Regions from separate parts of the Variovorax sp. 10N432 genome, predicted to be linked through region 2. Evidence: riboswitches for the same ligand, from Rfam matches in the RefSeq annotation. Region 2 holds a riboswitch; the other holds the start of a gene.
The links. A riboswitch is a leader RNA that binds a small molecule or an ion and turns the genes downstream of it on or off. The one in region 2 is predicted to bind glycine.
Positions count from the first base shown of each region.

Region 1: linked by a shared signal. The riboswitch ahead of gcvT (glycine cleavage system aminomethyltransferase GcvT) and the one ahead of AC1DF3_RS23240 (D-amino acid dehydrogenase) in region 2 are both predicted to bind glycine.

Region 1 covers NZ_JBFTHX010000009.1:181,755-203,527, forward strand. The annotation lists gene AC1DF3_RS13570 (TRAP transporter substrate-binding protein) at 1-517, shown strand, start outside; gene AC1DF3_RS13575 (TRAP transporter small permease) at 608-1,102, shown strand; gene AC1DF3_RS13580 (TRAP transporter large permease) at 1,099-2,376, shown strand; gene AC1DF3_RS13585 (hypothetical protein) at 2,459-2,968, shown strand; glycine riboswitch at 2,999-3,101, shown strand; glycine riboswitch at 3,112-3,227, shown strand; gene gcvT (glycine cleavage system aminomethyltransferase GcvT) at 3,277-4,437, shown strand; gene gcvH (glycine cleavage system protein GcvH) at 4,501-4,878, shown strand; gene gcvP (aminomethyl-transferring glycine dehydrogenase) at 4,906-7,815, shown strand; gene AC1DF3_RS13605 (YciI family protein) at 7,932-8,354, shown strand; gene AC1DF3_RS13610 (YciI family protein) at 8,377-8,808, shown strand; gene AC1DF3_RS13615 (RNA polymerase sigma factor) at 8,820-10,097, shown strand; gene AC1DF3_RS13620 (DUF3014 domain-containing protein) at 10,102-10,989, opposite strand; gene AC1DF3_RS13625 (flavin reductase family protein) at 11,089-11,718, shown strand; gene AC1DF3_RS13630 (DUF2855 family protein) at 11,731-12,840, opposite strand; gene AC1DF3_RS13635 (TetR/AcrR family transcriptional regulator) at 12,883-13,560, shown strand; tRNA gene AC1DF3_RS13640 (tRNA-Gly) at 13,673-13,748, opposite strand; gene AC1DF3_RS13645 (ABC transporter ATP-binding protein) at 13,760-15,076, opposite strand; gene AC1DF3_RS13650 (ABC transporter permease) at 15,100-16,827, opposite strand; gene AC1DF3_RS13655 (carboxymuconolactone decarboxylase family protein) at 16,945-17,541, opposite strand; gene AC1DF3_RS13660 (YbfB/YjiJ family MFS transporter) at 17,553-18,758, opposite strand; gene AC1DF3_RS13665 (LysR family transcriptional regulator) at 18,825-19,688, shown strand; gene AC1DF3_RS13670 (DsbA family oxidoreductase) at 19,713-20,390, opposite strand; gene AC1DF3_RS13675 (LysR family transcriptional regulator) at 20,422-21,396, opposite strand; gene AC1DF3_RS13680 (MFS transporter) at 21,726-21,773, shown strand, end outside.
Region 2 covers NZ_JBFTHX010000022.1:6,793-11,801, forward strand. The annotation lists gene AC1DF3_RS23225 (VOC family protein) at 1-75, opposite strand, end outside; gene AC1DF3_RS23230 (PhaM family polyhydroxyalkanoate granule multifunctional regulatory protein) at 212-913, shown strand; gene AC1DF3_RS23235 (FIST signal transduction protein) at 924-2,192, shown strand; gene AC1DF3_RS23240 (D-amino acid dehydrogenase) at 2,153-3,469, opposite strand; glycine riboswitch at 3,558-3,666, opposite strand; glycine riboswitch at 3,682-3,767, opposite strand; gene AC1DF3_RS23245 (FAD-dependent oxidoreductase) at 3,771-5,000, opposite strand.

The DNA of each region.
Region 1 (21,773 bases), on a different contig from region 2:
GCGCGACGTCAAGGCGCCCGAAGACCTGAAGGGCCTGAAGATGCGCACCATGGAGAACCCGGTGCACATCGCGGCCTACAAGGGCTTCGGCATCATCACCACGCCGATGGCCTTCCCCGAGGTCTTCACCGCGCTCCAGCAAGGCACGGTCGATGGCCAGGAGAACCCGCTGCCGGTCATCATCTCGGCCAAGTTCGACCAGGTGCAGAAGCACCTCACCTTGACCGGCCACGTCTACTCGCCCTGCATCTTCGTGATGAACAAGGCCGCCTTCGACAAGCTGAGCGCCGCCGACAAGCAGGCCTTCCTGGACGCCGCCAAGGAAGCCATCAAGGCCAACCGGGCCCGTGTCGACGAGGACGACGCCAAGGGCGTGGCCGACCTGCGCGCCAAGGGCATGACCGTGATCGACAACGTCGACAAGGCCAAGTTCGTCGCCGCGCTGGCGCCGGTCAACGCCGACTTCGAGAAGCAGTTCGGCAAGGCCAACCTCGACAAGATCCGCGACGTCAAGTGATGCCATCCGCGGCCGCGACGTGGTCGCGGCAGCGCGCGCCCGCTCAGTCTCACTGGCGGGCGCTTTTTCGTTCGATTCCCTGATTCCCCTATGAAATCCGCTTTCCTCGCACTCGACCGCTGGACCACCGGCCTGGCGATGGCGATCGCCTGCTTCATGCTGGTGGTCGCCTCATCGCTCGGCGTGTTCCAGATCATCACCCGCTTCGTGCTCGAACAACCGGCCGAATGGTCCGAGATCCTGATCCGCATCAGCCTGATCTGGATGGTCTTCATGGGCATCCCGACGGCCTTTCGCCAGGGTGCGATGGTCAGCGTCGACGTGCTCTACCGCTGGAGCCCGCCGAAGGTCCGCCGGGTGCTCGACTGGGTCGTGTGCCTGGCCGCGCTGAGCCTGATCGCAGTCATCATCTGGTGGGGCTGGGACTACGCGCAGCGCGGCAGCGTGCAGTCGATGGCCGGCCTCGAATCGATCTCGATGTTCTGGGCCTACGTGGCGCTCCCCGTGGGCGGCCTGTTCTGCGTGATCGGCATCGTCGCCAACCTGATCGACCCGAAGCGCAACGAACTGGAAACCGCCCAATGACGCCCGTCATGATCATCACGATGGTGGTGTGCTTCGCACTCACCATCTCCGTCGCCGTCTCGATCGGCCTGGCTTCGATCCTCGGCATCCAGGCCTCCAACGCGAACATGCTGATCTCCGTCAAGGAGATGTTCAACGCGATCAACAAGTTTCCGCTCGCCGCCATCCCCTTCTTCATCCTGGCCGGCAACCTGATGGAAACCGGCGGCATCTCGCGCCGGCTCGTCGACTTCGCCAAGAGCCTCGTGGGTGGGGTGCAGGGCGGCCTGCCGATGACCTGCGTGCTGACCTGCATGATCTTCGCCGCGGTGTCGGGCTCCTCGGTGGCGACCACCTTCGCCATCGGCGCGATCCTGATCCCGGCGCTTATCAAGCACGGCTACCCGGTCGGCTACGCGGCCGCGCTGCAGGCCACCAGCGCCGAGCTGGGCGTGATCATCCCGCCCTCGATCCCGATGATCCTGTACGGCGTCAGCGCCGAGGTCTCGATCGGCGAGCTGTTCATCGCCGGTTTCGGCCCGGGCATCCTGATCAGCCTGGCGCTGATGGCCTTCGTCTATGTCTATTGCAAGTTCAAGGGGCTGGGCAAGAACGACGGCGAAGGCCGGCTCAGCGTCGGCACCGCCACCTGGCGTGCGGGCTGGGCCTTGCTGATGCCGGTGATCATCCTCGGCGGCATCTACGGCGGCATCTTCACGCCCACCGAGGCGTCGGCGGTGGCGGTGCTCTACGCGCTGATCGTCGGCACGCTGATCTATCGCGAGATCCGGCCGGCCGAGCTCTATGCGGTGCTGCGCAAGTCGGTGGTGTCCTCGTCGGTGATCATGTTCATCATCGCCAACGCCGGCCTGTTCGCCTTCCTGATCACGCGTGCCGGCGTGCCCGACGCGATCGGCCGCTGGCTGCAGGAGGTGCTGCAGTCGCCGGCGATGTTCCTGCTCGGCGTCAATGCGGCGCTGTTCGTGATCGGCATGTTCATCGAGACCAGCGCGGCGATCATCGTGCTGGCGCCGATCCTGGCGCCGGTGGCGCAGCACTTCGGCATCGATCCGGTGCACTTCGGGCTGGTGATGGTGGTCAACCTGGCACTGGGCATGATCACCCCGCCCTTCGGCGTCAACCTGTTCGCGGCCTGCACGGTGGCGCGCATCTCGCTGGACCGGATCGTTCCCTACCTGATCCCCTTCGTGCTGGTGATCCTGGCCTGCCTGATGGTGGTCACGTACGTGCCCGGCATCTCGCTCGGATTGCGCGACCTGGTCTACGCCAAGTAGCGCCGGCGCGGGCGGTTTCACGAAGCCGTCACGCGCAGGGCCCATGCTGCGGCGCTTGCCCACCGCAACGCCGCAGCATCCCATGTTCCTCACCAAGACCGACAAGGCGCGCCACGAACTCCAGCCCGGCCGCCGCACGCTGGGGCAGCGCGAGCGCGCCCTGCTGCTGATGGCCGACGGCCAGCGCTCGCTGACCGATTTCGGCGCCCTGTTCGGCGGCCGCGAGGAAGCCGGCCGGGTGGCGCGCCACCTGCTGCAGGAGGGCTTCCTGCAGGGGCGCCAGGTCGAAGCGGTCGAACCGGTCGAAGTGATCGAAGCGGCACCGGTCGCGGCCGACATCTTCGACGGCAAGCCCTCGCTGGCCACCACCCGCATGTTCCTGTTCGACCTCTGCGAGCGCATGTTCGTGCGCCGCGACCCGGTGCTGGCCGAGCGCTTCCGCGAAGCGCTGCGCGAGGCGCGCGACCGCGATTCGATGCTGGTCACCGCCCGCGCGATGCTCGGCGAGATCGAGCAGGCGGCGGGCGCCGCGCGCGCCGAGGCGATCCGCGAGCGCATCGAGAAACTGCTTCCGGCATCGCCGGTGCACTGAAGTCGCCGGCCGGCTCCCGATTCCCTTACACTTCCCCGGTCAGGAGAGCGTCCCGCCGCGGTGGGGCCGCCGAAGGCGCAGGTCCCCCCAAACAAGGGCCCGAACGCTCAGGCAAAAGGACTGACAAGACGCCCGGATCCGGGCGTTTCCTTGCTGGAGAGAGGTGGTTCGGCGCGCCAGGCGTGCCGTGCCGCCCACCGAAGGAGCAAACCCCGATCGTGGGGCGAATCTCTCAGGTAAAGCGGACAGCAGGGGTGGCCCATGGCTTCTCGTCATGGAACAAGCACTGCCCCTTTGGAGAACCGCCCTTGGCCGCCGCATCCGACGTACTGCTGAAGACCCCGCTCCACGGCCTGCACCTGGAGCTCGGCGCCCGCATGGTGCCCTTTGCGGGCTACACCATGCCGGTGCAATACCCCGCCGGCCTGATGGCCGAGCACAAGCACACCCGCGCAGCCGCCGGCCTGTTCGACATCTCCCACATGGGCCAGCTGCGCCTGGTGGGGCCCGATGCGGCCGCCGCCTTCGAGAGCCTGATGCCGGTCGACGTGATCGGCCTGGCGCCGGGCAAGCAGCGCTACGGCCTGCTGCTGAACGACCAGGGCGGCATCCTCGACGACCTGATGTTCTTCAACGAAGGCAACGACTCGCTGTTCGTGATCGTCAACGGCGCCTGCAAGGCGGCCGACATCGCCCATATCAAGGCCCGGATCGGGCAGCGCTGCCAGGTCCAGCCGATGCCCGACCACGCGCTGCTCGCGCTCCAGGGTCCGCAGGCCGCGGCCGTGCTGGCGCGGCTGTCGCCGGGCATCGAGCGCTTCGTCTTCATGACCGGCGGCCCGGTCCGCATCGGCGGCATCGAGGCCTTCGCCACGCGCAGCGGCTACACCGGCGAAGATGGTTTCGAGATTTCGGTCGCGGCCAAGGACGCCGAGGCACTGGCCCGGCTGCTGCTGGCCCAGCCCGAGGTCCAGCCGATCGGCCTGGGGGCCCGCAATTCGCTGCGGCTCGAGGCCGGCCTCTGCCTCTACGGCAACGACATCGACGAAAGCACGACGCCGGTCGAAGCGGCGCTGAACTGGGCGATCCAGAAGGTCCGGCGCAGCGGCGGCGCACGCGAAGGCGGTTTTCCGGGCGCGGCCAGGGTGCTGGCCCAACTCACGGCCGCCAGCGGCACCGCCGGCCACCTCGACCACGAGACGCTGAAGCGCCAGCGCGTCGGCCTGGTCGCGCTGGAGCGCGTGCCGGTGCGCGAGGGCACGGTGCTGGAATCCTTCGAGGGCCTGCCCATCGGCCAGGTCACCAGCGGCCTGCTGGGCCCCAGCGTCGACCGGCCGGTCGCCATGGGCTACGTCGCGCTGGCCTATGCCGAACCGGGCACCCGGCTGCAGGCCATGGTGCGGGGCAAGCCGGTGCCGATGGAAGTCAGCACGCTGCCCTTCGTGCCGGCCCGGTACTACCGCGGCTGACGCCCCTCTTCTCCAATTTCCCCAATTTCTCCAAGCCAGCCTTTTTTCCAAGGAGTTTTCCCCATGACCATCAAATACACCAAGGACCACGAGTGGGTGCGGCAGGAAGCCGACGCGGCACTGGTCACCGTCGGCATCACGGTGCATGCACAGGACGCGCTCGGCGACGTGGTCTTCGTCGACCTGCCCGAAGTCGGCAAGAAATTTGCCCAGGGCGAGGTCGCGGGTGTCGTCGAATCGGTCAAGGCCGCGGCCGACGTCTTCATGCCGGTCTCCGGCGAAATCATCGAAGTCAACGAAGACCTGCGCGCCGATCCCTCGCTGGCCAACAGTGCGCCGATGGACGGAGGCTGGTTCTTCAAGGTGCGGGTGAGCGAGCCGGCCCAGCTCGAGCCGCTGCTCGATGAAACCGCCTACGAGAAGTTCTCCGCCGACAACTGATTCCCACGCCCACCACCCGAGCCCTCCATGCCGACGCCCGTGCCTTCCCATCCCTCGCTGCGCGAACTGCAGAACGCCGAAGAATTCATCGCCCGCCACATCGGCATCGAGGCCGAAGACGAGCCGGCGATGCTCGCGGCCATCGGTTCGACCACGCGCGCCGAACTGATCGACGGCATCGTGCCCCCGGCGATCCGCCGCAGCCGGCCGATGCGGCTGCCGGCGCCGATCACCGAGGCCGACGCGCTGGCCGAACTCAAGGCGATCGCGGCGAAGAACAAGGTGGCGAAGAGCTTCATCGGCCAGGGCTACTACGGCACCCACACGCCGGGCGTGATCCTGCGCAACGTACTCGAGAACCCCGCCTGGTACACCGCCTATACGCCCTACCAGGCCGAGATCTCGCAGGGCCGCATGGAGGCGCTGGTCAATTTCCAGACCATGGTCTGCGACCTGACGGGCATGGCGATCGCCAACGCCTCGATGCTCGACGAGGCCACCGCCGCGGCCGAGGCGATGACGCTGGCGCGGCGCAGCGTCAAGAGCAAGAGCAACGTGTTCCTGGTCTCGGGCGACTGCCATCCTCAGACCATCGAGGTGCTGCGCACCCGGGCAGCGCCGCTCGGCATCGTGGTCAAGGTCAGCACCGCCACCGAGCCGCTGCCGCTGCTGATGGCCAGCGGCGGCTTCTTCGGCGCCCTGGCGCAATACCCTTCCACCACCGGCCACGTGCACGATCTGCGTCCGCTGGCAGGCCACGCCCACCAGTGCCAGGCGGCCTTCTGCGTCGCCGCCGACCTGCTGGCCCTGACCCTGCTGGCGCCGCCCGGCGAGTGGGACGCCGACATCGTCTGCGGCACCACGCAGCGCTTCGGCATGCCGATGTGCAACGGCGGCCCGCATGCGGCCTACCTGGCCTGCCGCGACGAGTTCAAGCGCTCGCTGCCCGGCCGGCTGGTCGGCGTCAGCGTCGACGCCCACGGCCAGCCGGCCTATCGGCTCGCGCTGCAGACGCGCGAGCAGCACATCCGGCGCGAGAAGGCAACCTCGAACATCTGCACCGCGCAGGTGCTGCCGGCGGTGGTCGCCAGCATGTACGCGGTCTACCACGGACCCGAAGGGCTGCGCCGCATCGCGCAGCGGGTGAGCCTGCTGACGGCGGTGCTCGCACAGGGCCTGGAGCAGATGGGCCGCGAACTGGTCAACGACACCGCCTTCGATTCGCTCACCATCCGCACCGGCGAGGACACCCAAGCCATCCACGAACGCGCCGAGGCGGCGGGCGTCAACCTGCGCTGTCGCCTGCAGCAGCATCTGGGCCTGTCGCTCGACGAGACCACCACGCGCGCCGACGTCGAGATGCTGTGGGGCCTGTTCGCGACCGAAGGCACGCGCGGACCCGACTTCGACGCCATCGCCGCCACGGTGAGCATCCGCATTCCCGAGGGCCTGCGCCGCACCAGCGGCTTCCTGGCGCATCCGGTGTTCAACACCCACAAGAGCGAGACCGCGATGCTGCGCTACATCCGCAGCCTGAGCGACAAGGACCTGGCGCTCGACCGCAGCATGATCCCGCTCGGCAGCTGCACCATGAAGCTCAACGCGACCAGCGAGATGATCCCGATCACCTGGCCCGAGTTCGCGAACATCCATCCGTTCGCGCCGGCCGACCAGCTGCTGGGCTATGCGCAGCTCGATGCCCAGCTGCGCGCCTGGCTCTGCGAGGCGACCGGCTATGCGGGCATCAGCCTGCAGCCCAACGCCGGATCGCAGGGCGAGTACGCGGGCCTGCTCGCGATCAAGGCCTTCCACGAGGCCCGGGGCGAAGCGCACCGCAACGTCTGCCTGATCCCGTCTTCCGCCCACGGCACCAATCCGGCCAGCGCCCACATGGTGGGCATGAAGGTGGTGGTGACCGGCTGCGACGCCGAAGGCAATGTCGACATCGACGACCTGGCGCGCGCCTGCGAGCAGCATCGCGACACGCTGGCCGCCGTGATGATCACCTACCCCAGCACCCACGGCGTCTTCGAGACCCGCGTCAAGGAGCTCTGCGAGATCGTGCACGCGCACGGCGGCCGGGTCTATGTCGACGGCGCCAACATGAATGCGCTGGTCGGCGTGGCGGCGCCGGGCGAGTTCGGCGGCGACGTGAGCCACCTGAACCTGCACAAGACCTTCTGCATCCCGCACGGCGGCGGCGGGCCGGGTGTCGGCCCGGTCTGCGTGGTCGAGGACCTGGTGCCCTACCTGCCGGGCCATGCGACCGGCGGACTGGCGTCCAACGGCGCGGTCGGCGCGGTGTCGGCGGCGCCGCTGGGCAATGCCGCGGTGCTGCCGATCAGCTGGATGTATTGCCGCATGATGGGCGCCAAGGGCCTGCAGGCCGCGACCGAGACCGCGATCCTGAGCGCCAACTACATCAGCGCCCGGCTCAAGGACCACTTCCCGACCCTCTACGCGAGCCCCAATGGCCACGTGGCGCACGAGTGCATCCTCGACCTGCGTCCGCTCAAGGACGCCAGCGGCGTCAGCGCCGAGGATGTCGCCAAGCGGCTGATCGACTACGGCTTCCATGCGCCGACCTTGAGCTTCCCGGTGCCCGGCACGCTGATGGTCGAGCCGACCGAAAGCGAACCGCTGGCCGAGCTCGACCGCTTCATCGACGCCATGATCGCGATCCGGGGCGAGATCCGCCGCATCGAGGAAGGCATCTGGCCGAAGGAGGACAACCCGCTGCGCAACGCCCCGCACACCGCGGCCAGCCTGCTCGGCAGCGAATGGACGCGCCCCTACTCGCGCGAGCTCGGCGCCTTCCCGCTGGCCAGCCTCCGGCAGACCAAGTACTGGCCGCCGATCGGGCGGGTCGACAACGTCCACGGCGATCGCAACCTGTTCTGCAGCTGCGTGCCGGTGGACGCCTACGCCAACGGCTGAGGCGAGATACATATTTTTTCAATCGACGGCCTGCGGGCTGTCGATTTCGCCTCCGCTGCTTCGACGTCCTGGAGAGCCCGGCAGCCCGCCGGCCTCGCAACCGAAGGAGCAAGGACATGCGATTCATGGTGATCGTCAAGGCCAGCAAGGAATCCGAAGCCGGCGTGATGCCGAGCCAGCAGCTGCTGACCGACATGGGCAACTACAACGAGGCGCTGGTCAAGGCCGGCGTGCTGCTCGCCGGCGAAGGCCTGCACCCGAGCTCGAAGGGCGCGCGCATGCGCTTCTCCGGCAAGGAGCGCACCGTCATCGACGGCCCCTTCAGCGAGACCAAGGAGCTGATCGCCGGCTTCTGGCTCTGGCAGGTGCGATCGAAAGAGGAAGCACTCGAATGGCTGCGCCGCGCTCCCTTCGACGATGGCGTCGAACTCGAGCTGCGCCAGGTGTTCGAGATGGACGATTTCGGCGCCGCGCTCACGCCCGAGCTGCGCGAGCAGGAAAAGCGGGTGTTCGACGCGGCCCGCTCGAAGCGGCCTTGAACGCACCGATGGAGGCACGACCATGAAGTTCATGATCATCCGCAAGGCCGACGCCGAGACCGAGGCCGGCGCCATGCCGACCGCACAACTGGTCAGCGACATGATGGCCTACAACAAGGCGATGATCGATGCCGGCGTGATGCTCGACGGCATGGGCCTCAAGCCCAGTGCCAGCGGCGGCGCCCGCATCCAGTTCGCAGGCGGCAAGCCGACGGTGGTCGACGGGCCCTTCGCCGAGACCAAGGAACTGGTTGCCGGCTTCACCCTGATCCAGGTCGGATCACGCGAGGAGGCGCTCGAATGGGTCAAGCGCTGGCCGCCGATCGACGGCCACGGCAAGGTCGCGCTGGAGCTGCGCCAGGTCTACGAGGCGGAAGACTTCGGTGCCGAGTTCGCGCCCGAGATCCGCGAGCAGGAAGCGCATCTGCGCGAACGCGCCGCGGCCCGCGATTGAGACGACGGCGCATGGACGCGACCGAGACGCACCGCACGATCAACGCCGTCTGGCGCATCGAGTCGGCCCGCATCATCGGCGCGCTGGCGCGCCGGGTGCGCGACGTCGGCCTGGCCGAGGAACTGGCGCAGGACGCGCTGCTCGCGGCCCTCGAGCAATGGCCGCGCGAAGGCATCCCCGAGAATCCCGCCGCCTGGCTGACGGCGGCCGCCAAGCACCGCGCGATCGACCTCCTGCGCAAGCGCACGCTGCACGCCCACAAGGAAGGCGAGATCGCCCGCGAGATCGATGCCAGGCACGCCATCGCCGCCGCGGACTTCGCCGACGCGGTCGACGCCGCCCTCGACGACCAGGTCGGCGACGACCTGCTGCGGCTGGTGTTCACGGCCTGCCATCCGGTGCTGTCGCCGGAAGCCCGGGTCGCCCTGACCCTGCGCCTGCTGGGCGGGCTCACCACCGACGAGATCGCGCGCTCCTTCCTGGTGCCCGAATCCACGATCGCACAGCGCATCGTGCGCGCCAAGCGGACGCTGGCCGCCGCCCGCGTGCCCTTCGAGGCGCCGCGCGGGCCAGAGCTCGGCGCCCGCCTGTCCTCGGTGCTCGAAGTCATCTACCTGGTGTTCAACGAAGGCTACGCAGCCACCGCCGGCGAGGACTGGATGCGGCCCGCGCTGTGCGACGAAGCCTTGCGCCTGGGGCGCATCCTGGCCGAACTGATGCCCGACGCGCCGGAGGTGCATGGCCTGGTCGCGCTGATGGAGATCCAGGCCTCGCGGGCCGCCGCGCGGGTCGATGCCGATGGCGAACCGGTGCTGCTGCTGGCGCAGAACCGCGCCCGCTGGGATCGGCTGCTGATCGGTCGCGGACTGGCGGCGCTGGCACGGGCGGAGCAGCTCGGCGGCGCGCTCGGCCCCTACGCCCTGCAGGCCGCCATCGCCGCCTGCCACGCTCGCGCGCAGGAGGCAGCGCAGACCGATTGGCCTCGCATCGCGGCGCTCTACGAGGCATTGGCCCAGCTCGCGCCGTCGCCGATCGTCGAACTGAACCGGGCGGTCGCGCTGTCGATGGCCTTCGGCCCGGCGGTCGGGCTCGAGCACGTCGACGCGCTGCGATCGGCGCCGCAGCTGCAGGGCTACCACCTGCTGCCGAGCGTGCGCGGCGACCTGCTGGCCAGGCTGGGACGGCATGCCGAGGCCTGCGAGGAATTCAAGCGGGCCGCTGAACTCACGCGCAACGCGCGCGAGCGCAAGCTGCTGCTGGCGCGCGCGCGGAGCGCCGCGGACGGCTGACGCGCTACTTCTTCGCCACCGCCCCGGTCGCGACCTGGGCCCGCAGTTCCTTGAGCTTGGCCTTCATGCGGCGCTCGTTGACTGGACCCATGCGCACCAGCATCTTCTGGCCGGCCGAGAGCGATTCGAGCTTCGGATCGACGAATTCGTAGCTGACCCAGGGCTGCCCGCCCGCCATCTCGCCCTTCACTTCGGTCAGCTTCACCTGCACCGGGCCCTGGGGTTCCGGGGCCTGCAGCAGGTGGTCGATCACGGCGACGAGGCGGTCGTTGAAATATCGGTTCGGGTAACCCAGCTCTTCGTAGGCCTGCTGGAACAGCGGATAGAGCCGGGCATAGAGCGCCGCCGCCCGGGCGCTGTCGACCGATTCGGCGAACAGCACGAATGGCGTGTAGCGGCTGGCGTTGTCGATCCCGATGGTCTTGACCTCGCCGTTGCCCTGGACCTCGAAGGCCTTGGGCGCGCGCTGGGTCGGCCACATGCGCGACGAGGCCTGTGCGCGCGGCAGGTTGTCGACGGTGGCGACGAAGTGGCGCACGAAGCCGCTGGTGTCGAGGAAGGAGGCCACCGCCTTCTTCCCCAGCAGCTCGTTGAGCGCCGCAGCGACGCGGCCGTCGGCGTCGTTCAGGGCCGGCAGTGCCGCATCGGGCTGGGCCAGGGCATCGACCAGGTTCTGCGGGCCGGTCGCGACCGGGGCCGGGGCTGGCGCGTCGGCGGGCCGGTCGGGCGGGGGCGGTGCGCTGGCGGCAGGTGGCGCCGGCGGCGGCTCCTTCTGCAGGGACCATCGCCACCAGCCGAAGGCAGCGGCGAGAATCACCACCACGACGACGACCAAGGTCCAGACCGAGGACTCGCGCGCTGGCCTGAAATCTGCTGGGTCCCTTTCGGGCATGGTCGAATCCTCCTTTGAATCACGGGCGTTGCATGCGGTCCATTGGAAACCACGCCGGCGCCTCGTGCCGTAACGCCCTGTGACCGTCAAGGAATCCGAATGGACATCGACTTTTCCGCTCTCACCGAATACCAGCGCTACAAGCTCATGGCGAGCCTGATCGTGCCACGCCCGATCGCCCTGGTCACCACCCTCGGCGCCGACGGCGTCGTCAACGCCGCGCCCTTCAGCATGTTCAACATGCTCGGCGAGGAGCCGCCCATCGTCATGATCAGCGTCAACCGGCTGCAGGACAACGCGCTCAAGGACACGGCCGCCAACATCGTGCGCACCGGCGAGTTCGTGGTCCACCTGGCCGACGAGGACATCGCCGAGCAGATGCACCGCTGCGGCGACCGCCACCCGCCGCACGTGAGCGAGCTCGATGTGGTGGGCTTCACGCCGCTGCCGAGCCGGGCCGTGAAGCCACCGCGCATCGCCGAGGCGCCGGTGGCGTTCGAGTGCACGCTCTGGGAGACGCTGGAGACCGCCAGTCGGCAGATCTTCATCGGCCAGGTGCGCTGGATGCACGCGCGCGACGAGCTGATCGATACCGACGCCTGGCGCGTGCGGCTGCAGCACTACTTTCCGGTCGGCCGCTTCGGGGCCAGCTTCTACGTGAAGACGCGCGAGCGCTACTCGCTGGCGGCGCAGGAGCAGACGCGCAGCACGCAGATCGACGAGATGTAGGCGTGTCGCGCCTCAGCCCAGCCGCACCACGTGCGCAGTGCGCGGGTCGACGCGGCCCGCGTGCAGGTCGGCGATCACCTGCTGCGCGGCCTCGAAGCCCTGGCTCTGCGCCAGCGTCATCCAGCGATTGCCCGGCCGGCTCAGCTCGGCGATGAAGCGGCCCTGCGCCTCGTTGAAGCGCCGGTTCACTTCCTGCGGGCCCCAGTCGGCGTTGCGCTTGCGGATCTGCACCGGCGCGAAGTAGAGCAAGGGTTTCGGGCCCGGCAATGGCGATTCGGCCAGGAAGGCGGTCTTCTGCGCCGAGCCCGCATAGCAGTCGTAGACCAGGGCCGCACCGAAATGGTGGTGGACCGTGGCGCGCAGGTCGTCGTCGCCGGCGAAGTCGACATAAAGCGTCGGCACCTCGGCGGGCAGACGCACCGCGCTGTCATAGGAAAGCACCTGGTCGTAGCAGCCGAGGTTCTCGACGAAGCCGCGGTTGCGCGGCGAAGTCAGCGCGACCAGGCTGCGCCCTTCGTTCCGGCGCAGACAGAAGGCCGTGCCGTAGGCGGTCTTGCTCGAGGCGCTGGACACGACCACCTGCCGGGCGCCGAAGAAGGCGTTGTCCTCGAGGAAATCCGCCAGCATGAACGAGGTGATGAACAGCGGCCGCACCAGCATCTGGTAGTCCTCGAGCGCCCGGTCGTAGCCGGCATCGTGGCTGCAGCGCATGTACTGGTTGTAGGCGGAGACCAGTTCGCTGCGGTGCGGCGCGCCGTCGTAGAAGCCGCGCCCGGTCACCCGCACCGGCGTCATGCGCAGGTGGCTGGCGATCGGGAAGTAGCCGTAGAAGCGTTCGCCGACCGCGACGCCTTCGACCGTCGAGGCCACCACGTCGGCAAAGCCCCAGGCCGGCATGTGGCCCCAGGCCTCGTCACCGGTCGGAAAGAACGACCAGTACTTCATCATGGCGTCGCCGAAGGCCGCATAGGTGATGTTGTTGGTGGTGAGCGAGAAGCGGTCGATGCGCAGCAGCACCTCGCCGGGCGCCAGCGTGCCGGCGTCCGGAGCGCTGCGCAGGCGGGTGGTGCCGAGCGCGTCCTTGCGGGTTTCGAGACGGGTTAAAGTGAAAGCGTCGTTCATGTCTGGCCTCAGGTGATTCGGGGCCGATCCCCTTGCCGAAAAATGTATCGCCCTCCCTCCAGCCGCGGGTTCGGAAAAAAGGCGCCGGCCGCCGCACCTCGCTCCAAGCCCCTGAAACGCCCGACGCAGGCCCGCGGCAAGTTCACCGTGCAGGCCATCTACGACGCCTTTGTTCGGATTTGGGAGGCCGAGGGCTGGGATGGCGTGACGACCCGCGCCGTGGCCCTCGAAACCGGCATCGCGGTCGGCACGCTGTACGACTACTTCCCGGATAAGGAGGCGCTGCTCTCCGGCTACGTTCGCCACTGCGTCGAAGCCCTGCTGCGGCGGCTCGACGCCGACGTCGTCGCGCCGCCCACGGCCGCACTGGCTGCGCGCGAGCGCATCGCGCGACTGGTGCGCATCACTTGCGACAGCCGGCTCGACGGCCTGCCGGCCTTCGATCAGGGCATGCTGCTGCTCGAACACCGCGTGGCCGAGCCCAAGCATCACCTGCGCGTGTACGACGAACTGGCGACCCGCTGGCTGCAGGCCTTCGCCGCCTGCGGGTTGCCCGATCCACCCACGGACGCGACCGTCCACGCCCTCTTGACCGCCGCCTGGGGCGGGCGGCGCTATCGCCTTCTGCGGGGCTTGGGCAGCGGCACGCCCGACGATGCGGCGTGGGTCGCCGAGATGGACGAGATCGCGTGGCGCAGCGTGGCCGCGCAGCGGAGCTGACGTTCGCCAGACGAAAAAAAAGCCACCCGTCGGGTGGCTTCCTGCATCGAACAAACCGGTTGACCGGCTGTGATGCTTCGCGTATCCAAAATTCTCAAAATTTCCAAAAATCTGGAGCGGGAGAAGAGTCTCGAACTCTCGACCTCAACCTTGGCAAGGTTGCGCTCTACCAACTGAGCTACTCCCGCGAAGCCTTCGATTATAGAGCATTTTTTTCCTGTTCTTCACCAGCCGGCAAATGAATTTGTCCGGTCCGCAGATCGAACTCGAACACCTCGCCGTAGCGGCCCCATTCGATCGCGGTCCGCAGCACCCGTTCGGCGGTCGCGCGGTCCAGGCTTTCTTCCAGCAGATCGAGGAAAGGCTCCTGCGGCAATTCGCCCGCGGGCGCCTGCTCCAGGCTGTGGCGGATGTGGGCCGCGAGCGGCACGTGGGCCAGCAGCTGCTGGCCCAGCAGCTGCTGACGCAGCGTGTGCGCACCCGCGACGTAGTGGCGGCCCAGTTCGGTCAAGTGCAGGTCGCCATCCGCCAGTTGCGCGAAACCCAGCAGCGCCAGCGCCTGCGCCAGCGGCAGCAGGTCGTGGTCGGTGAGCTCGGCCTCTTCGGCCAGCTGCGGCAGGTCGGCACGGCCTTCGCGGCCGTCTTCCACCAGCATTTCGAGCAGGGCTTCCATGCGGCCGATGTCGGCATCGGGCAGCCGGTCGCCCAGGTGCATGCGCACCGGCTCCTCGGTTGCGCGGCCGGCCACCGGCGCACTGGCCGTCATCAGCGCGTAGGCCTCGTCGATCAGCGCCCTCACTTCGAGGCTGTCGACGTCGCGCGGCCGTGCCAGCCGGATCGGCAGCTCGGCGCGCACGCGGCCCGGGTCGGCGGCGAAGATCAGCACCCGGTCGGCCATCAGCACCGCTTCCTCGATGTTGTGGGAGACGATCAGCATCGCCTTGGTCGGCATCTCGCCCCCGCTCCACAAGCGCAGGATGTCGTCGCGCAGGCGCTCGCCCGTGAGCACGTCGAGGGCCGAGAAGGCCTCGTCCATGAGCAGCACCTCGGGCTCGATCACCAGCGCCCGCGCGATGCCCACCCGCTGGCGCATGCCGCCCGACAACTCGCGCGGCAAGGCGCCCTCGAAACCCGCGAGGCCGATGAGCTCGATCGCGGCATTGGCGCGCCGGGCGCGTTCGGCCGGCTCGACGCCGCGCGCCTCGAGCCCGAGCTCGACGTTCTGCTGCACCGTGAGCCAGGGAAAGAGCGCGAACGACTGGAACACCATCGCGATGCCGCGCGCCGGCCCGTAGAGCGGCTGGCCACGGTAGCGCGCGCTGCCGGCGTCGGCGCCGATCAGGCCCGCGAGGATCCGCAGCAGGGTCGACTTGCCGGATCCCGACTGGCCCAGCAGCGCCACGATCTCGCCTTCGGCCAGGCGGAAGTCGACGCCTTCGAGCACCGAGCGGGCGGAGCCGTCGGCCGAGCGAAAGGACTTGCCCACGCCCTTGAGTTCAACGATGGCTTCGGCCATGGGCCCTCCTCGCGCGTTGGTCATCAGAAATGCATCCGGTTCTCGGCCAATTCATAGAGCCGGCGCCAGACGAAGTGGTTCATGCCCATGACGAACACGCACATCACGCCGATGCCCAGCGCGATGCGCGGGAAGTCGCCGATGGCCGTCATGTGGGCGATGTAGCTGCCCAGGCCCGCCGCCTGCAGCGTGGTGTCGCCCCAGGTGACGTACTCGGCCACGATGCTGGCGTTCCAGGAGCCGCCGCTGGCCGTGATGGCGCCGGTGACGAAGCTCGGGAACACCGCCGGCAGCAGGTAGCGCCGCCATTTGAGCCAACCCGTGAGCCCGAGGTTGCTGGCCGCATAGCGCAGCTCGGTCGGGACGGTGGAGGCGCCCGCGATCACGTTGAACAGCAGGTACCACTGCGTGCCCAGCACCATCAGCGGCGCCAGCCAGATGTTGGGGTTGAGCTGCCAGCGCACGATGAACAGCACCGCCACCGGGAACATCAGGTTGGCCGGGAAGGCGGCCATGAACTGCGCCACGCCCTGCAGCCGTCCGGCCCAGCGCGGATTCATGCCGATCCAGATGCCGATCGGCACCCACACCAGCGCCGCCAGCGCGATCAGCACCACCACCCGGATCATGGTGTAGAGCCCGAGCACGAACACGTGGGCCACCTCGGACCATCCAACCTCGGCGTGGATGAAGCGCACCAGCCAGACCACGGCGAGCAGCACCGCAGCGGCCAGCACCGCGTCCCAGGCACGGCCGACGGCCGGGTTCGGCGTGCTCGGCCGAGCCTTGATCGAGGTGCCGTCGTGGTCGCGCCGGAACAGCAGCAGCGAGCGTTCGAGCAGCCGCGCCGCGGCGGCCATGCCTTGGCGGATGCGTTCGGTGCGCCGCAGCCAGGTCAGCAGCCAGGAGCGCGGCGCGTCTTCGCTGCTGCCCTCCTCGAAACGGAACTTGTCGGCCCAGGCGATCAGCGGCCGGAAGAAGAGCTGGTCGTAGAGCGTGATCCCGATCAGCATGCCGCCGATGGCCCAGCCGATGGCGCCGAGGTCGCGGGCCTGGATCGCCATCGCGATGTAGGAGCCCACGCCCGGCAGCATGATGCTCTGGTTGGACACCGAGATCGCCTCCGAGGCGACCACGAAGAACCAGCCGCCCGACATCGACATCATCATGTTCCACAGCAAGCCGGGCATCGCGAACGGGAGCTCGAGACGCCAGAAGCGGTGCCAGGCCGAGAGCTGGAACACCGAGGCGGCCTCGCGCAGCTCGGACGGCACGGTGCGCAGCGACTGGTAGAGGCTGAAGGCCATGTTCCAGGCCTGCGAGGTGAAGATGGCGAAGATCGCCGCGCACTCGACCCCCAGCAGGTTGCCCGGGAACAGCGCGATGAAGCCGGTCACCGTGATCGACAGGAAGCCGAGGATCGGGATCGACTGCAGGATGTCGAGCATCGGCACCAGCACCTTTTCCGCCGCGCGATAGCGGGTCGCGAGCACCGCGAAGGCGCAGCTGAACAGCAGCGAGGCCCCGAGCGCCAGGAACATGCGCAGCGTGGTGCGCAGCAGGTAGTACGGCAGCTGCCACGGGTCGAGGCTGATCGGCAGCGGCTGGCCGAGCTCGTAGGGCCGCGCCATCTGGGCGCCGCCGTAGGCCAGCGCGAACAGCGTGGCCAGCACCAGTGGCAGCAGCGCCCAATCCCAGCGGTTGCCGCCGGACGCGACGGCCTGGCGCGGAAAAAAGCGTTTGTCGAGCATGAGCGGAGGCGGAAGGGGTTCGGTTCACGGACCCGGTCCGCGCGCGGCGCCATTGTGCCTTCGCCAACGGACCCCAGCCTGACCGCTCGCGCCCCGCCTCGCGGTGCAGCGGAAAAGCTACAGCGGGAAGGCCTGCAGCCCCGGCTGGCCCTCGGCACCCTGCACCGGCGTGTGGGCCGCGTTCATGATCCAGCAGACCATCGCGAAGTACCCGACCAGGGCCGACAGCTCGACCACCGCCGCCTTGCCGAAGCGGGCCTCGGCCGCTGCGTAGGTCGGCTCGCTGACGCCATGGTGCCGCAGCAGCTCGAGGGCGAAGTCGAGGGCCAGCTGCTCATCCTCGGCCAGCGGTGCCGCGCGGCGGCCCAGGCGAAGCGCCTCGACCGCGCCCGCATCGACCCCGGCCTTGACCGCCGCGCCCGCATGCAGCACCCATTCGAACTGGTTGCCGACATGACGCGCGACCGCGCAGATCACCAGCTCGCGCACGCGCGCATCGAGCGCGCTGTCGAAGCGCAGGTACTCGCCCAGGCTGCCGATGCGCTCCATCAGCGCCGGGCTTTGCAGCAAGGGAACGAAGGGGCCGAAGACGGCCTTGCGCGGCCCGTCGATCAGCGCTTGCGCGGCCGCGCGCTGGGCCTCTGTCATGGCTTCGGCGGCAGGCAGTGGCAGGCGCTCGGCCCAGGGTTCGGTGTGGCCTTGAGGGATGAGCATGCGGAGTCCTTTCAGTTCGGTGAGGGTCGGGCGCTGCGCGGCGCGCGCAACAGCCATGCGGCACTCGCCAGCAAGGTGACGGCGCCCGTCGCCAGTGCGATGAAGAGGCCACCGAAGCCCGCTGCGCCGCCGCTCAGGGCGGAGGACAGCACCGGCCCGGCCATCTGGCCGATCGCGAAGGACGCCGTCATGCGTCCGAGCGCTCGCGCGGGATCGCCCGTGGCGCCGGCCCGCGCCGCCTGGATGCCCGCCATGGTGGCGACCATGAAGGTCCCGCCCACCAGCAGCGCCGCCGCGAGCACCGTGCCCGCGGACAGGTGCAGCACCGGCAGCAGGCAGCCCAGCGCCATCAGCAGATGGCTGCCCGCCAGCACATGGCGGCGCGACAGGCCCGACAGCAGAGCGCCCGCCAACAGCGTCGACAACGCGGCCGCGGCGCCGAAGACCGGCCAAGCGGCACCGAACACCGCAGGATTGTCGACCACCGCCCGCGCCAGCACCGGCAGGAAAGTGGCCGGCAGGATGTAGCCGAAGCCGAGCATGCCGTAGCAGATGACCAGGTCCCACTGCGAATCGCCCGGCGCTGCGCTTGCGGGTCCGGTGCCCGGCGCAGCGGCCGCCACGGCCAGGGGGCCGGCCTCGCGAGGCATCAGCGCCGCCACGATGATCGATCCGACGAGTGCCAGCAGGCCGAGATGCAGCCACAGGCGATCGGGCGCAATGTCGGCCGCGCCGGCACGCCAGCAGTACAGCCCCGCCAGCGCGATGCCGGCCCCGACACCCGCATAGACCATGCCGGCGCCGTTCGGCCGGCCCAGGCGCGCCAGCCACGACAGGCACCAGACGCTGGTGCTTACCAGCGCCCAGGCGCTGGCGACGCCGGCGATGCCGCGCAGCAGCAGCCAGGCCGCGAGCGAATCGACCAGCCCCATCGCCGCCGTCGACCCGACGATCACGGCCAGCGACAGCAGGCCCGTGCGTTGCGGCGACAGCGGCAGCCGCGCCGCCGTGAGCGCACCCAGCAGGTAGCCCGCATAGTTGGCCGCCGCCAGCCAGCCGCCGGCGCCGACGTCGGCGCTGCCGGCGCGGATCATCAGCGGCAGCATCGGGGTGAAGGCGAAGCGGCCGATGCCCATCGCGATCGCCAGCGCCAGCAGGCCAGCGCCGCAGACTGCGAACAAGGAGGGCCGGCCGAAGGCGATGGAAGGGTTCGACATGGCTCCAGATTGGACGCAAAATCGCCTCATTCGACAAATGAATTATTCTGAACATTCATTCTTGTTATGAGAACCATCGACCTCGACTCCCTGGAGATCTTCCGCACCGTCGTGGCCGAAGGCGGCGTGATCCGGGCCGCCGACAAGCTCAACCGCGTGCAGTCCAACGTCACGACCCGCATCCAGCAGCTGGAGGAGCGCCTGGGGCAGAAGCTGTTCCATCGACAGGGCCGCTCGCTCGCGCTGGCACCGGCCGGCCACAAGCTGCTGCCCTATGCCGAGCGCCTGCTGCGCCTGGCCGACGAGGCCGAAAGCGAATTGCGCAGCGACCTCCCCTTCGGCACCTTCAGGCTCGGCTCGCTCGAAAGCACGGCGGGCAGCCGGCTGGCGCCGGTGCTGTCACGTTTCCACAGGCTCTATCCGGGGGTGGTGGTCGAGCTGGCGACCGGCACCACGGGCGCATTGCTCAAGCGGGTCAGGGCCTTCGAGCTGGAGGCCGCGTTCGTGTCCGAGCCCTTTGCCGCGCCGGAGCTCGAATCGATGCCCGTGTTCGACGAGGAGCTGGTGCTCATCACGGCGCGCAGCGTGGCCGCCGTGAGCCGCGCCGGCGACCTGGCCGATGCGACCCTGATCGCCTTCGCGCCGGGCTGCTCGTACCGCCGCTTGCTCGAGCAATGGCTGGTCAAGGGCGGCGTCTCGGCGTCGCGCTCGCTGGAGTTTTCTTCCTACCAGGCGATGATCGCCTGCGTCGCCGCCGGCACCGGCTTCGCGATCGTGCCGGTGTCGGTGCTGAAGGCGCTGCGCGCCACCGCCGATGTCCGCCAGCACCCGCTGCCGGAGCGCATCCGCGGCAACCGCACGCACCTGGTCTGGCAGGGCACGCCATCGGTGGCGCTGGCCCGGCTCATCGAGATGCTGCAGAAGCCCTGAGCCTCGGTTGCAGGGCTTGAAGCCTCAGGCTTCGGCCGTGCGGGCCGGCTCGGCGCCCGCGATCTGCCGCAGCGCGCGCTCGAACACTTCGACCGGCTGGCCGCCGGAGATCAGGTGCTTGTTGTCGATGATGATCGCCGGCACCGAATGGATGCCCGCATCGGTGTAGAGCCGCTCGCGCTCGCGGGTCTCGGCGGCGTATTCGTCGCTCGCCAGGATGCTCCGTGCGCGCTCCGGATCGAGCCCCGATTCGGTGGCCAGGCGCACCAGCACCTCGGGGTCGGACGGATTCTCGCCATCGGTGTGGCACGCTTTGAGCAGCGCCTTCTTGAGCGCCGCCTGTTTGGCCAGGTCTTCCAGCTCCGCCCAGTGCAGCAGCCGGTGGGCATCGAAGGTGTTGTAGATGCGCGGGCGCCCGCCCTCGCTGAAGGCAAAGCCGACGTCGGCGCCGCGGGCACGGATCGCGGCACGGGCCTGGGCCTGCTGCTCCCGGCTCGACCCGTACTTCTGGTTCAGGTGCTCGAAGGTGTCCTGGCCTTCGGGCGGCATCTGCGGATTCAGCTCGAAAGGCTGGAAGCGCAGTTCGGCGGTGACCTCGGGGGCGACGTTGCGCAGCGCGGCTTCGAGCGCGCCGAGTCCGACGGCGCACCAGGGGCACGAGACGTCGGACACGAAATCGATGTGGAGTCGGGTGGTAGGCATGGTTGCGATGATGGGGCCGGCAACGCTTTTTTCAAGCGCCGGGCGACGGATTCCCCTGCCCTCGTTGCGGCGTCGCCGGGGCGACCAGCTCGCGCCCGAACTGCGCCACCAGGCCGCGCAGCCAGCGATGGGCCGCCGAATGGTGGACCCGGTCGTGCCACAGCTGGTAGAAGCGCATGCGCGGGAAGCCCGCCGGTGCTTCGAGCAGCGCCAGCGGCAGCAGCCGCGCGTGGTACTCGGCGAAGTGCCGCGCGGTGGTGAACACGAGCCGCGTGCTGGCCGCGATCGACGGCGCCAGCCCGAAGTAAGGCACCTGCACGCGGGCGTCGCGCCCGAGGCGGCGCTCGCCGAGGTAGGTCTCGACCACGCCGCGCTGCGCCATCGCATAGGGCACCGGCACCACATGCCCTGCCGCCAGGTAATCGGCCTCGCTGACCTGCGTGGCGCCCTGTGCCAGCGGATGGTCGCGGGCCATCAGGCAGACGAGCTCGTCCTCCAGCAGCAGCGAGATGTGCAGGTGCTCGGGCGGCGACGGCCAGTTGCCGATCACTAGGTCGAGTTCGTCGTCGCCCAGCGCACGCTCGAAGTCGAAGGTCGGGCCGAGCGCGCGCAACTCGATGCGGCAGCGCGGCGCCTCGGCGCCCACGTGCTGCGCCAGCCGCGCGATCCATGAGGGCGCGATGTAGTCCGGCGAGGCGATCCGGAAACGCTGCTCGGCGTCGGACGGGACGAAGGCTTCGGGCTCGACCAGCAAAGCTTCGAGTTCGCCGAGCGCACGCCGCGCCTGCACGGCGAGGCCGGCGGCGCGGGCGGTCGGCACCATCGCGGTGCCGTCGCGCACCAGCAGGGCGTCGCCGAAGATCTCGCGCAGGCGCTTGAGCGAGCCGCTCACGGCGGGCTGCGTCTGGCGCAGCCGGGCCGCGGCACGCGACACGCTGCGCTCCTCCACCACCGTGGCGAGCACGCGCAGCAGATGGCCGTCGAGTAGATCGACGCCGCGTTGCATGGTGTTTTCCCTTAGGGCGTGTTCATACTATTTCCAGGGATCGCGTTGCCCGGCCGAGGGGCTGGATGCAAGGCGCCCGCGCGCAGCAAGGCTGACGCCTTGCAAGCGCGGGCAACGCCGCAGACGGCCCCTTGGCCGGGCAACCCGAAGGGAAGGCATGCCTTCGCGACCCTGGAAATAGTATGCACACGCCCTACCCGTCTATCGATATGTCCGATGCAGTCTATAGCGATTCGCATGCCGGCACGGTATCGACAGCCGGGGGGGTGCGCTGGCCCAATCCATGGACGCATCCGACGCCCCACCCGCATCCCGTCAAGGAGTTGTTCATGGCCACCCTGGAAGTTCCCCAACATGCCGTGCCCACCGCGCCGGCC
Region 2 (5,009 bases):
GCCCAGCACGCCGCCGTAGAAGCGGCGCGCCTGGTCGAGATCGCGGACATGGAAGGCGAGATGGAAGATGGACATGTGTCTTTCTGTGTCTGTTTGGGCATTGTCCACAAGCCGGGCCCTCATGGCGAGTGCCGGATGCAGCCGGGCACCCCAAAAGCCCTGACGCTTGGAGTAAGCTGCCCGGACAACAAACACAGACCCGGAGCACGCCATGAGCGACGCCAGCAAGCCCTTCGCCTTCAGTCAGTTCGTTCCGGGCTTCGACTTCCTCAAGAATCTGACGGGCGGCGCCAGCGCTTCGCCCGGCGCCGTGCCCGGCCTGCCGAGCCTGTCGAGCTGGGTGGCGCCGACGCTGAGCGTCGAAGAGGTCGACAAGCGCATCCAGGAGCTCAAGACCGTGCAGTATTGGCTCGAGCAGAACGGCCACGCGCTGAAGGCGACCATCCAGGCGCTCGAGGTGCAGAAGATGACGCTCTCGACCTTGCGCGGCATGAACGTCCGCATGGAAGACCTCGCCAACGCCTTCACCCGGCCGGCCCCGACCGCCGCGCCCGAACCCGAACCCGAACCCGAACCCGAAGCGCAGCCGGAGGCCGAAGAGCCACCGGCGCCGAAGCGCGCCAAGGCCGCCGCCGCCCAAGACTCGGCTGGCGTCGTCGATCCGGTCCAGTGGTGGGGTGCGTTGACCCAGCAGTTCCAGCAGATCGCCAGTTCGGCGCTGCAGGAAGCCTCCCAGCTCAAGATGCCGGTGATGCCGCAGCCGCTGGGCGATCACGCGGGCTCTGGCGCTGCGTCCGCAACGGCCCGGGCCGCCGAGCGGCCGGCCGCCGCCGCCAAGAAGGCGCCGGCCACGCGCCGCGGCGCCAGTGCGTCCGCCAAGCGACCTGCGCCGGCGCGCAAGCGCGCGGGCTGAAAGGCCAGCCATGAAGCTGTTTCCGAGCGGGCACGCCACCCATCCGCAATGGCGCATGGCGGCCGGCCTGGTGCTGGCGCAGCTGCGGGCGCAGATGGCGCTGCCGGACTACGCCCGCGCGCCGTCGCTGGGCCTGCTCTACATCACCGACCACTACGGGGAAGATGCCCAGGAGATCCTCGATCACCTGGGCGCCGAGCTGCCCGAGATCACCGACTGGACCGGGACGGTGGGCGTGGGCGTGGCCGCCAACAACGCCGAGTACTTCGACGAGCCGGCGCTCAGCGTGATGCTGTGCGAGCTGCCGAGCGACCAGTACCGGGTGTTTTCCGGCGTGGCGCCGCTGGCCAGCTCCGAAATGAGCGGCTTCGCGGCCCACACGGCACTGGTCCATGCCGACCCGCGGACACCCGAACTCGGCGAACTGATCGCCGAGATGGCGGACCGCACCGACACCGGTTATTTGTTCGGCGGCCTGTCCTCCGGGCGGGTCGGCTCGCTGCAGTTCGCGATCGGCGGCAATGGCAACATCCGCGGCCACGGCGCGGTCGGCGGCGTGTTCTCGGGCGGCCTGTCGGGCGTGGTGTTCGGCGAGGGCGTACGGCTGGTCTCGCGCGTGACCCAGGGCTGCCAGCCGGTCTCGCGCGAACGCGAGATCACCGAGGCCGACGGCAACCTGCTGCTGGCGCTCGATGGCCAGCCCGCGCTCGACGTGCTGCTGGCCGACCTGCGGGTCTCGCTCGATGCCCCCGAGCAGGCGATCGACGCGGTCCGCGCCACCCTGGTCGGACTGGTCGAGGCCGGCAGCGACGGCGTCCGGCGCACCGGCGATCTCGGCGCCGACGTCCGGGTGCGCCACATCATCGGCCTCGACCCGACGCGTCGCGGCGTGGCGATCGCCGACAACGCCGAGGCCGGGATGCGCCTGAGCTTCTGCCGCCGCAACGCGCAGGCCGCGCGGGCCGACCTGATGCGCGTCTGCGCGGAGATCCGCGAGGAGCTGGAGCCGCAGGAGCAGACGCTCGCCACCGCGCGCGAAGTCGCGGCCGGCGAGGCCGAGGCCGCGCCGCATCCGGCGCGCCGCATCGCGGGCGCCATCTACGTCAGCTGTTCGGGCCGCGGCGGCCCGCATTTCGGCGCGCCCGGTGCCGAGCTGCAGATCGTGCGCCATGCCCTCGGCGACGTCCCGCTGGTCGGCTTTTTCGCCGCCGGCGAGATCGCCCGCAATCACCTCTACGGCTACACCGGCGTGCTGACCGTCTTCACCGCGGGGGATTGAGCCGCGGCGCGCAGCCCGGTGAACGCAAAATCGACTTCCGGCTTCAGCCCGCTCACGATCCGCGCGATCGACTTGCCCGAGCCGCAGGCGTGGGTCCAGCCCAGCGTGCCGTGGCCGGTGTTCAGGAACAGGTTCGGCAGCCGGGTGGCGCCGATCAGCGGCACGTTGCTCGGCGTCGCCGGGCGCAGTCCGGTCCAGAACTGTGCTTCGGATGCGTCGCCGGCACCGGGGAACAATTGCTCGACGCGCCGCACGATCGCCTCGCAGCGCACCCGGTTCAGGTCGCGGTCGTAGCCGTTGAGCTCGGCGGTGCCGGCGATCCGCAGCCGGTCGCCGCCGGCCGAGGTGTAGCGCGAGAACACCAGCTTGAACTCGTCGTCGGTCAGCGAGACCTGGTGCGCCCTGGACGCGTCCTTGACCGGCATCGTGACCGAATAGCCCTTGGCCGGATAGATCGGCAGCCGGATGCCCAGCGGCGCCGCATAGAGCGGGCTCAGCGAGCCCATCGCCAGCACGAAGGCATCGCCGCGGATGCGCTGGAAGCGGCCTTCGCTGTCGGTCGCCTCGACATGGTCGATGGTGCCGCCGGCCTCGCGCAGCGCGGTCACCGTGTGGCTCATGAGAAAGCGCACGCCGGCCGTCTCGGCCAGCTTGACCAGCTCGCGCGCGAAGCGGTTGGCATCGCCCGATTCGTCTTCCGCCGTGTAGGTCGCACCGGCCAGCTGCGGGCGGATGTGGGCCAGCGCGGGCTCGAGCTTCACCGCCTCGTCGGCCGAAATCACGCGCCGGTCGCAGCCGAGCGCGCGCATCTGCTCGGCTGGCGCCAGCGCGGCGTCGAACTCCTTTTGCGTCGTGTAGAAGTGCAGGATGCCCTGGGTGCGCTGGTCGTAGGCCAGGCCGGTGTCGCGCCGCAGCTGCTGCAGCGTGTCGCGGCTGTAGGTGCCCAGGCGCACGATCTGCTCGATGTTGTGGCGCGTGCGTGCCGGCGTGCATTCGCGCAGGAACTGCAGGCCCCAGAGCCACTGGCGCATGTCGGCGCGGATGCGGAACAGCAGGGGGGCGTCTTCCTTGCCCAGCCATTGCAGCACCTTGAGCGGCGCGCCCGGATTGGCCCAGGGCTCGGCATGGCTGACCGAAATCTGGCCGCCGTTGGCGAAGCTGGTTTCCGCCGCCGGCGTGGCCTGGCGGTCGATGACGGTCACTTCGTGGCCGAGTTGCTGGAGGTAGTAGGCCGAGGTCACGCCGAGCAGGCCGGCGCCAAGAACGATCACGCGCATATCGAGAACCCTTGAAGGTTGCAGCGCTCGGACGCGACGGTTCGGATTGCCGACGGGAACGAAGGCAACCGGACCGGAAGTCCAAGTTGCCGCTCCCCCTGTCCTCGGTACCTGAGAGATTCACCCGCTGCGCCCGCAGCGGGTTTGCTCCTTCGGTGCATCACGCGCGGGCGCGATGGCTCTCCAGACGGCTTTGACAGTTGGTGCAGTACAGGCCCATCACGTGGGCCGACCTGAGCGTTTATGGGAGTTTGCGCCTTCGGTGGGGCCCGTGGGCCCGCTCTCCTGCAGTGGGCGGATTCTAAGGGCGCCGGAACGCGAAGTCGAGTTCGGGCCGCAGGCCGCTGACGATGCGCGCGATCGACTTGCCGGCGCCGCAGGCGTGGATCCAGGTGCGGGTGCCGGGCGCGGTGTTCAGGAACAGGTTGGGCAGCCGGGTCTTGCCGATCATCGGCAGCCGGTTGGTGCTGACCGCGTGCATCGCCGTGTCGAAGCTGGCCCGGCTGGCGTCGGCCACGCCGGGCAGCAGCATCTCGGTGCGGCGCACGATCGCCTGGAAGCGGTCGGAGTCGGGTTCGGCCTCCTCGTCGAGTCCGGCCATCACGATCGCGTGGATCCGCAACTGGTCGCCGGCCGGGGTTTCGATCCGCACGATACGCAGCTTGCCCTGGCGGTCGCGCAGCGCGATGCGCGGCGCCATGGCGGGATCCAGGATCGGCATCGTGACGATGTATTCGCGCACGAAGCGCAGCGGCATGTCGATGCCGAGGTCTTCCGCGTGCGGCACGCTGGCCGCACCCAGCGCCAGCACGTAGGCCTGGCCGCGCAAGGTGGTGGTCCGGCCGGCGCCATCGAGCAACTCGACATGGTCGATGCGACCGTCCTGCTCCTTGAGCGCGACCACCGTGTGGCGGGTCATGAAGCGCACCCCGGCGGCGCGGCACAGGAAGACCAGGCCGGCGGCGAACTGGGCCGGGTCGCGCGCCGGATCCTCTTGCGCGTAGGTGGCCCCGACCAGCTTGCTGCGCATGGCCGCCAGCGCCGGTTCCAGGCCGATGGCCTCGTCGACCGACAGCAGCCGCTCCTCGCAGCCCAGCCCCGACCAGTGGGTGGCGTTCGCCATCCGGGTCCGAAAGGCCTCGGGGTCGGTGAACAGGTTCATGAGGCCGGCCGTGCGGGCGCCGTGCGGCACGCCGGTTTCGTCGCCCAGGAGGCGCGCGCTCTTGCGGCTGTAGGCGGCCAGGCGCACCAGGTGATCGAGCGGATCGCGCTTCGGCGGCGTGCCGACGGCGCGGTCGATCAGGCGGGCAAAGCCGCGGCGGATGCGGCTGCGCAGTGTCGAGAGCTTCTTGCCGCGCCGCTTCGGCGGCGCGGTCGCAGTCGCCGCGCCGGGACGGGCGGCAGCGACGCCGCGCGCCTTGGCCGCTGGTGTCGCGTGCCGATCCACCACGATCACTTCGTGGCCCAGCTGTTGCAGGTAATAGGCCGAAGTCACGCCGAGCAAGCCGGCGCCAAGTACAACCACGCGCATGTCCGAATC